2 regions of the Corynebacterium hindlerae genome follow, and region 2 is predicted to be linked to the other one. Evidence: predicted binding sites of a transcription regulator. Region 2 holds the regulator's gene; the other holds the start of a gene.
The links. The regulator LexA, encoded in region 2, represses DNA repair genes until DNA is damaged. The targets are predictions, from matches to a motif close to CGAACANNTGTTCG.
Positions count from the first base shown of each region.

Region 1: the regulator LexA is predicted to act here: its motif matches at 1,830-1,843, upstream of HW450_RS00740 (HNH endonuclease signature motif containing protein).

Region 1 is NZ_CP059833.1:153,028-157,449, reverse strand. It holds gene meaB (methylmalonyl Co-A mutase-associated GTPase MeaB) at 1-388, shown strand, start outside; gene HW450_RS00740 (HNH endonuclease signature motif containing protein) at 385-1,785, opposite strand; gene HW450_RS00735 (cupin domain-containing protein) at 1,900-2,313, shown strand; gene HW450_RS00730 (GNAT family N-acetyltransferase) at 2,316-2,888, opposite strand; gene HW450_RS00725 (SDR family NAD(P)-dependent oxidoreductase) at 2,898-4,355, opposite strand; gene HW450_RS00720 (DUF5129 domain-containing protein) at 4,379-4,422, shown strand, end outside.
Region 2 is NZ_CP059833.1:324,000-328,421, reverse strand. It holds gene HW450_RS01580 (carbohydrate kinase family protein) at 1-645, opposite strand, end outside; gene HW450_RS01575 (DeoR/GlpR family DNA-binding transcription regulator) at 642-1,421, opposite strand; gene lexA (transcriptional repressor LexA) at 1,674-2,369, opposite strand; gene HW450_RS01565 (hypothetical protein) at 2,692-3,018, shown strand; gene nrdR (transcriptional regulator NrdR) at 3,077-3,532, shown strand; gene hrpA (ATP-dependent RNA helicase HrpA) at 3,539-4,422, opposite strand, start outside.

The DNA of each region.
Region 1 (4,422 bases), 170 kb from region 2:
CGGGCCGAACCTGAAACAGGCGAAGCGAGCTGCCCGCGAGCTGGCGGCTGCGATGCGGATGGTGCGTCCCGAGGATTCCTTGTGGCACCCACCAACAATCACCATGTCAGCTGTGGAGAATGAAGGGCTCGAGGAGTTCTGGGGTCACGTTCAGGAGCACCACAAGGTGATGCGTGAGTCCGGTCAGTTTGAGCATCGTCGCCGGGAACAACAGGTGGGTTGGATGTGGTCGATGGTGCATGAGACCTTGTTGCAGCGTCTCAACACTAACCCGGATGTGGTGGCAGCCCGTGAATCCGTGGAAACGCAACTACGGCACGGCGAGATTACTCCTACGCTGGCTGCGGAGGAGATCTTGCGTGCCTTTGATGGAGCTACTGGCGACTAGGCTGCTTGGGCGCAGTGCTGGCAGGTAGTTCCTGGTGGTGCCGCGCCGAAGAGTCGCATCATCTGTCCTGGGTTAAACCAGGTGTGGGGGCTGATATTGATGCGCGGTGTTCTGTGCGGGTCGATGTGTTTCGGGGGCCGCCACAGCAGGTGGCCTGTTTTGGAACAGTAGGTCCACCACTTGTCGGGGTCTTCCTGAGCATCGTCGGTGTTTCGGTGGGTGGCGTGACCGATCAAGGTGAGATTGTCGCCGGTTGACCGTCCGCCGTAGCGCCAGGCGCAGATGTGGTGGATTTCGCACATGGCCGCAGGCAGGTTGGAGCCTGGCGTCATGTCTCCGCCCTGGGCTGCGACGAGTCCGAGGTAGGCGTGGAGGTCTGCAGTTCGTTTGAATTTCCCGAGTTCGATCAGGTTGCCGGTGCCTTCTTCTAGGAGGGCAAGAAAGGCGTTTTTGTCAGCTCCGAGCCTAATCAGGTCGGGGATTGGCAGGAGAGTGCCTACGTCTGTCGCAACGGGCCCTGCAGCGTGGGCGAGCTGTTCGATAGACATGGTGGCGACGACTGTCGAGCATCCTCTGGTGGGAGTCATAGCTCCACCCGGCCCCAGGGCGCATTTGAGTGCTGCGACAAGCGCGTCGTGACGGCGTTGCCCGGCGAAGCGGTCATCGTGGTCTTTTTCTCCAGCCGGGAGCAGGTCACCGGGGCCAGCGTAGTCAGCGAACAGCCTGCTCAGCAGGGCGTGGAGCTCCGGTGTTGCAGTGACGTAGAGGCTAGACATCAGGTCAGCGCCCTGGCGGGACAGTGTGGCGTCGCGAAGCTTGCGGCGGTTGTCGTCGGCTGGTTCAGAATCCGCGGCGAGTCCTTGAAGGATTTTTTGGCCAGCCGACCGGAGGTCGTCCGGAGCAAGCTCGGTGGCGAACCCTGCCATCATGGCTTCGACATGGGCGCGGACCTCGGCGGTGATGTCGTCGGGCAACGCCGCCATTGTCTTGGATATTTCTACAGCGGATTCGACGCCGAACAGCCCTTCACGCATTCCTTGTGCAGTATGCGGGTGCGCGGCCGGGGAGGTGTCGGGACTACCGAGAAACGGTGGCTTTTCAAAGACGTCCTCAGCGATGCGTAGGTAATTCCGTAGTTCGGCTCGGGAGAACCTCCCGACATGCCTGAGTTTGTTTGACCCTCCTGCCGTCCTCGGAAAAACCTCGCGTTCGTTGACTAGCTCCCGGAGGGCGTACAGGGTAGTAAGTTGGGCGAGTCGCTCTAGTTCGCGCGTAAGATCGAGAATCTGCCACAACTGTTCAGCATCCATGGCATGATGTTCGAGCACGTCAAAGGCTGCCCGTTGCGCCGCTATCGCGTCCACGAAGCCTTGCTTGACCTGCTCTAATGTGTTCATGGCCCCATTATAAAAATTGGGCCGGACACAACCGGAAGAAAACTAGCACACCTGTTCGAATGAAGTTTAAGTACAATGGGCACCATCTGCACCCAATAACAAAGGAGTTCAATCATGGCTGACCACGGCCCCAACCCTTATGTCCTGGATATCGAAAAGGCAACCACGGATAACGAGAATTTCCGTGACACCCTCTGGACCGGCAAGCACCTGCAGATGACTGTCATGAGCATCCCTGCCGGTGGCGAGATTGGCGCTGAAGTCCACGATGATCACGACCAGTTCCTCCGCGTCGAGGCTGGTAAGGGTCATGTGATGATCGGCGCCGACGAAAACAACCTCGACATTGATCAGGTCGTGGAGGACGACTGGGCTATCTTTGTCCCGGCCGGCAAGTGGCACAACGTGGTCAACGAAGGCGACGAGCCACTGAAGGTCTACTCAATCTACGCCGCCCCGGATCACCTCCCAGGCACCGTCCACGCCACCAAGGAGGACGCGGACAACGATCCGAACGAGCAGCACTAGGCTTATCGACGCAGTACCATCCCCATCTCTGTGACCTGCGGGTCAGTGGTGGGGATTTGCCGTGTTACAGAGAAACCGAACCTCTCATAGAGCCGCTGCGATCCCGGGGTGGTCGCTTCCAAGTAGACCAGCCCTGTAGCGCGCTCTAATCCGTGCCTGAGCAGCCTCGAACCGACACCTTTGCCCTGAGCTGCGGGAGAGACCGCCAGTGCGTAGAGATACCAGTGCGGTTCGGTGGGGTGGTAGGACATGGAGCGGGCGTCGCGAAGCAGCATGCGATAAGCGTCGCCACCATACATCGCGACGTAGCTAGGGAAGTGGAACCAGTGGTCGTCGTTTGGGAGATTCCAGCAAGCGGCGCCAACGAGTGTCGTGCCATCGAAGCACAGGTCCACGACGCCCTCGGGAACAAACTCCACTGCCAACTGGCGCTCGAAGATAGGGGCCATGTCTCCGGCGCGGTTTACCGGACCACATCCTTGAAAGTAGCTCCGAAATGCCGCATCGTCCGCGAATACCTCTGCCATCAACCGCGCAACGTGAGGAATATCCGAACGCTCAGCTTCACGAATCATAACCGCAGGCTACCACGGGTGCGGGCGGTAATCCTTTAGAAAGCAGCCGTAGAGGTCGACGCCATGTTCGCCTTGCACGATCGGATCGTACACGCGGGCGGCGCCATCTACCAGATCAAGTGGGGCGTGAAATCCTTCCCGCGCGAGGCGTTCTTTCACGGTGTGTGGGCGCTCGTCGGTGATCCAGCCGGTATCCACCGCCGTCATGAGGATGCCGTGTTCAAAGAGTTCCCCCGCTGCCGTGCGCGTGAGCATGTTGAGCGCTGCTTTGGACATGTTGGTGTGCGGGTGTCCTGGGCCTTTGTATCCCCGCCCGAACACTCCCTCCATCGCGGACACATTCACGATGTATTTTCGCCGGGCCGTGGCGGCCTCCAGCGCGGGGCGCAGCTCGTTCACGAGGATGAACGGGGCGGTCTGGTTGCACAGCTGCACCTCCAGCAGCTCAAGCGCATCCACATCGCCAACGACGGCCGACCAGGAGTTGGCGCTACCCAGATCTGGGATGAGGCCACCGGCGTCCACAGCGGTACCGTCGGCAATGCGCTCCAATGACGCTGCGCCACCTGACAGTGCCGCTAGCGCCAGCTCCTGGGCATGCGCGGTGCTCGTCCCGCCAGTGAGGGCAGCCGGGTGCAGTGCGGCGGTATCGCCTATGGACAACACCTTGACCTCGCAAGCCGGGCCTTCCAGTGGTGCGGATTCAGCTGCGACCAAGCCGGAATACGCGCCAGGTGAGCGCCGCACCGTTTGCGCGGCATTGTTAATGAGGATGTCAAGAGGCCCCGCCGCGACCACCGACGCCGCAAACTCACTCACAGCGACGGGGTTTCGCAGGTCAATGCCTACGATGTGGAGCCTGTCCAGCCAGTCTGCACTGTCACCGACCGCTGCGAACCGACGGGCCGCATCGCGCGGGAAACGGGTGGTGATGGTGAGGTCGGCGCCGTCGCGAAGCAGCTTGAGCGCAATATACATCCCGATCTTCGCCCGCCCGCCGGTGAGCACCGCCCGCCGGCCTGTGAGGTCTACCCGGGCGTCTCTGCGGGCCCGGTTGTCCGCTGCGCAGTCGGGGCACAGTTGGTGATGAAACGAATCGACCAGCGTGTACGGCTGTTTGCACACATAGCAGTTCTGCGATCGGTACAGCTTCCCGGCCCAACCATGTGGGGTGGCGACAGCTCCTCGTTCGAGAACGACGGGTTCGGAACCCGCGGGGCGCACGAGGATCCCGGCGGTTTCGTCGTCGATACGCTGCGGGTTGGCGGTGGCGGTGCGCGCGAGCACGGCAGCGTCTGCTTTACGACGCCGCTGCTTGGCCGCCGCCCGCCGCTGGCGCTTGACCTCCTTGAAAAGCTTTCCGACAGCCCGTTGCAGCGTCACAGAATCCGGGGAAGTGGGATCCAACGAGCCTGCTTCCTCAAGAACGCGGAGGCAGGTACGTAAATCAGCGGGGTCGATACTCATAGATTTAAGACTATAGTCGTGGCATGAGCGCATTATCACCGGCAAAGATTGCAGGGGCTGCCCTCGT
Region 2 (4,422 bases):
CAAGATGTGGGGGACTGCTGCGTCGGTAAGCGTGCTTATCGCTGTGTCGCGCTGCTCGGTGCTGTCGAACTCTGCGGTGTCAATCACGAGCACATCTGGTTTGGTGGTGTACACCTGACGTAGCACCGCGCCAAGGGGCTGGCCCGACGTAGAGACCGCGATCTTCACACCTGGGTGGTAGAGGCGAAGTGCGCGCATGACATCGACGTACCAGGAGGCATGAGCGATGTCAGGAAGCACACCGGCGAGGACGACCCATTCGGCGGTTTCTGCTGCCGCTACGCACATATCCCGCAGGATCGCCAGTTCCGACACTTTCAATTCCATCGGAGGGTCAACAAATTGCAGCTGGCGACCAGCGGGCGAATCAATGAGGTACCGCACGGGGATGGGGCCGGGGACGTCAACAATCTCGTAGGGCAGCCCCTGCAGCGATAGCATGCGGATGAACTGGCTGACCTCGGGGGCTGGGACCAGCACGCGGGTATCCTGGCCTGCGCAGTAGAGCATTTGGGCTACATTGACCCCGCCTCCTGCTGGTACCACGGCTACTTCGGACAGGGCGTTGGTGTGCTCCCAGGACAGTTCCTCGGACAGCCGCGAGGTGCGGAACAGCTCGGGCGTGGTTGCGACGTTAAGGATCATGATGCGATAACTACCTGGATCTCGCGTTCGCGCAGGGCTTCGACGATGGATTCTGGGGCGCCCGCATCAGTGACTACCACGTCGATGTCGTCGATCCCGGCGAAGCTCACCAGGTAGTCATTGCCGAGCTTGGTGGAGTCACACAGCACGACCACTTTCTGAGCATTGGTGATCATGGCGCGCTTCACCGCGGCCTCCTGGGAATCGGCGGTAGACAGGCCGTGGTCCAGGGTGAGAGCATTGGTACCGATGAACGCGACTTCCGCACGCATCAGGGCCAAGGTGCGTAATGCGGTATCGCCGACTACCGCCTGGGTGATAGCGCGGACCGTGCCTCCCAGCAGCTGAACCTCGTCTAGTCCGGCGTTGGCCAAGCTCAGTGCGATAGACAGGCAGTTGGTAACGATGGACCAGTGGTGCGCCTGTGGATCTTCAGCCAACATATCTGCCAATGCCGCGACCGTTGTGCCAGCATCGAGGAAAATACCACCGTGCCGATCTGGAAGGAACTCCAGCGCCCCTCGAGCAATAGCGCTTTTGGCGCCAGAGGCGGACTTTGAACGCGTGTCAAGGGTGAACTCGGTGGTGAGGAAGCTTTGGGTGGCTACTGCACCACCGTGGACGCGGTGGATGATTCCTTCGTGAGCGAGTACGGCGAGGTCGCGTCGTACCGTCTCGGCGGTGACATCGAAACGTTGCGCCAGGTCGGTGACATTGACGCGGCCTTCAATAGCGGTGAGGGACGCAATCTGGCGGCGGCGTTCTTCTGCGTACATTCATACTCCTAGGGATAAAGCAGCGGTGTACCACACTAAAACGTGACCCCAGCATTCGGTTATAACTGGAGTCACTGTTGTTGCAGAGTATCTGAATAAATCCAGTCCAGTATCCCACAAAGTTGGTGTCCGATCGGGCAAAGCAAACAAAATGTGTCGCAAAAGCTACCGAAACTACCCCCGATTTGGGAGGAGGAAAGTTTTGTAATGGAAACAATGCCTGGTTGTGGTTACCCCATAGCAGGCCCCTAGCTACAACTTGCGCAGGACGGAGACCACCTTTCCCATGATTTCCGCATGCTCGGCAGGGATTGGGGAGAAGGCATCGTTGTGGGGAAGGAGCCAGACACCAGTGGAGTCTGAGTGGAACTCTTTGACCGTTGCCTCGCCGTCGATCATGGCTGCAACAAATTCACCCTCCTCTGCAACTGGTTGGGAACGGACAACAACCCAGTCTCCGTTGAGGATGCCTGCATCTCGCATGGATTCGCCGACCACTTGCAGCATAAACAGCTCGCCGTCGCCAACAATGTCGGCGGGCAGCGGGTAGTACTCCTCGATGTTCTGCTCGGCAAGAATGGGATTGCCGGCGGCAATGCTGCCCACAACCGGGATAAAGTTGGTAGCTACCGCCTCCGAAGGGGCCGGGGTTTCCACTTGCTTCTTTCGCCCAGGCTTTGGACCGGCCTTTGACTTAGTGACCTCCGGTAGGTGGCGGACATCTACCGCGCGTGGCTTGTTGGGGTCTCGGCGCAAGAAGCCTTTTTCCTCAAGCTGGCGTAGCTGATATGCCACAGAGGAGGTGGACTGCAGATCTACGGCGTCGCCAATCTCGCGAATGCTCGGAGGGTAGCCCCGAAGTACCACGGCATCGCGGATAACTTCTAGGATTCGTCGCTGGCGTTCGGTGAGCTTCGGCTGTGGCGAATTTTTCTTAGCTGGTGACATGGTAAGTCCCTTATGGTGCTTGTTCGAAAATTAACTTAGGAACGGACGTTGTTGTTTTCGAATAATGGTAGTGGCTGTGTTGTTGCCACACACAGTACCAGCTAAAACACGTGGTGTCATGTTAATTTTCGAGTGTTGAGAAAAAATTTCTTTCGAAAATGTGGGCCAACGCTAGACATTCGAAAATGATCGTGCTACAAATCGAACATAGCAACGAATTTCGAACATGTGGGCTATGAAAAATGCTTCGAGGGAGGGCTGCCGTGTCGGCACGATCTCCTAGAGTGCACAACCAGTCCACTAAGAAAGGAAGGTAGACCCGATGACCACCGTCAGCACTCCACGCTCTTACGCTCACAACAGCTTCGCGTCTCACGCGGTAGTACCTCCTGCGGCAACCTGGAATGGGGGAGATTCCCGGTTTACAGCGAGCCATACTCGCGTTGTTCAAGGGCGCGCGCTACTGCCACAGGGAGTGACTAGCACTCGGCGCAGCGCTTCCCCGCGTCGGTTTGCTCTTGGGCAGCTAGCAATGGGCGCGGTCTTAGGGCTCACCGCTGTGATTGGAATGCTGGCGGTAGATCCGGCTGATGACGTAGTAACGCCAGCCACGGGCACCACGCACTTCGCTTCCATGAATGTGAAGTAAGGGCACTAGAATCAGAAACGTTCCCGCCACGACTATTGCCCGGAGCGTACCTGATCCTATGTACTGTCCTTTTTGCCATCACACGACATCCCGCGTGATTGATTCCCGCGTCATCGATGGCGGCGCCGCAATTCGGCGTAGAAGAGAATGCTCTCAATGCGAGGGCCGGTTCACCACCGTAGAAAAGGCGGTGCTCTTGGTTGTTAAGCGAAACGGTGTGACGGAACCGTTTAGTCGTGAAAAAGTCATCACTGGTGTGAGACGAGCATGCCAGGGACGCGACGTGTCCGACGATGCCCTTAAGCGACTAGCTCAAGAAGTAGAAGAGTCGGTACGCAGCCACGGCAGCAGTCAAATCAACGCTAACGACATTGGCCTAGCCATCTTGGAACCGCTCCGAGAACTGGACGAGGTGGCCTACCTGCGCTTCGCCTCGGTGTATAAGTCCTTCGAAAGCGCAGACGATTTTGAGTCCGAAATTCGTCTCATGCGTCGTCGAGCCCGAAACGCTTAGCTCCCGCTACCGTAACTTAGCGATCGCCTTCTCGATCCGGCGCACCGACACCGAATGCGCGGTTCCCAGTTGCTGAGCGAACAAGCTAACCCGCAACTCCTGCAGCTGCCAATTAATATCCTTGACTGCAGCAGTCTTTTCCCTGCCTCGAGGCAAACTACGGAGCTTCTGCTTCAGCAAGTCCTGGCAGGCAGTGACTTCATCCTGCAGATCCGCATCCCGGTCGGGATCCCTGTCCATCGCATCCAGACGAATAAGCATCGCCCGCAGATACCGGGGCAAGTGACGCAGATGGTCCATCCCATGAATGCTAATGGCGTGCTGCGGCAGCAAGAACGCTAGCTGCTCTCGCATGTCGTCGATAGCCTCGCCAGTCCACTGGTCTAGCTCATCTTTTACCGCCAAATAATCCACCAGCGCCGGTGCCAGCGTGACCACTGTCGCACGGACTTTTCCGGGCACCTCCGGCTTGATCTTCGTTACCAGGTCAGCAAAAGCCTCCGGTGAACGAACGGGGCCGCCGTGGGCCAGCAGCAGATCGCGCACCGCCGCAACCTTTGCGTCCTCCAACAGGCCGGTCATTTTCCCGTGCGGATAGTGCTCTACTCCCACGCGTTGTTTCAGTGGCAGACCATTGAGCATGTTCTTGCCTGGCGTCGGAATCTCCTTGAGCAGTAAAGCAAGGGTGGCGGTGAGCATCGCAGCGTCGGCTTCCGCCTGGGTTGGTAGCGCATGCACGGCAACGCCATCCGAGCTCACCACTAAGGCAGGGTAGGCCACAATGTCCTGACCATCGACCTTAGTCACTACCTCTGTAGGGAGGCTCCCAAGAGCGTCGTTATCCCACGTCAACGCGGTGTCGCTCACTTGCTTTCCACGTCGTACCGCCT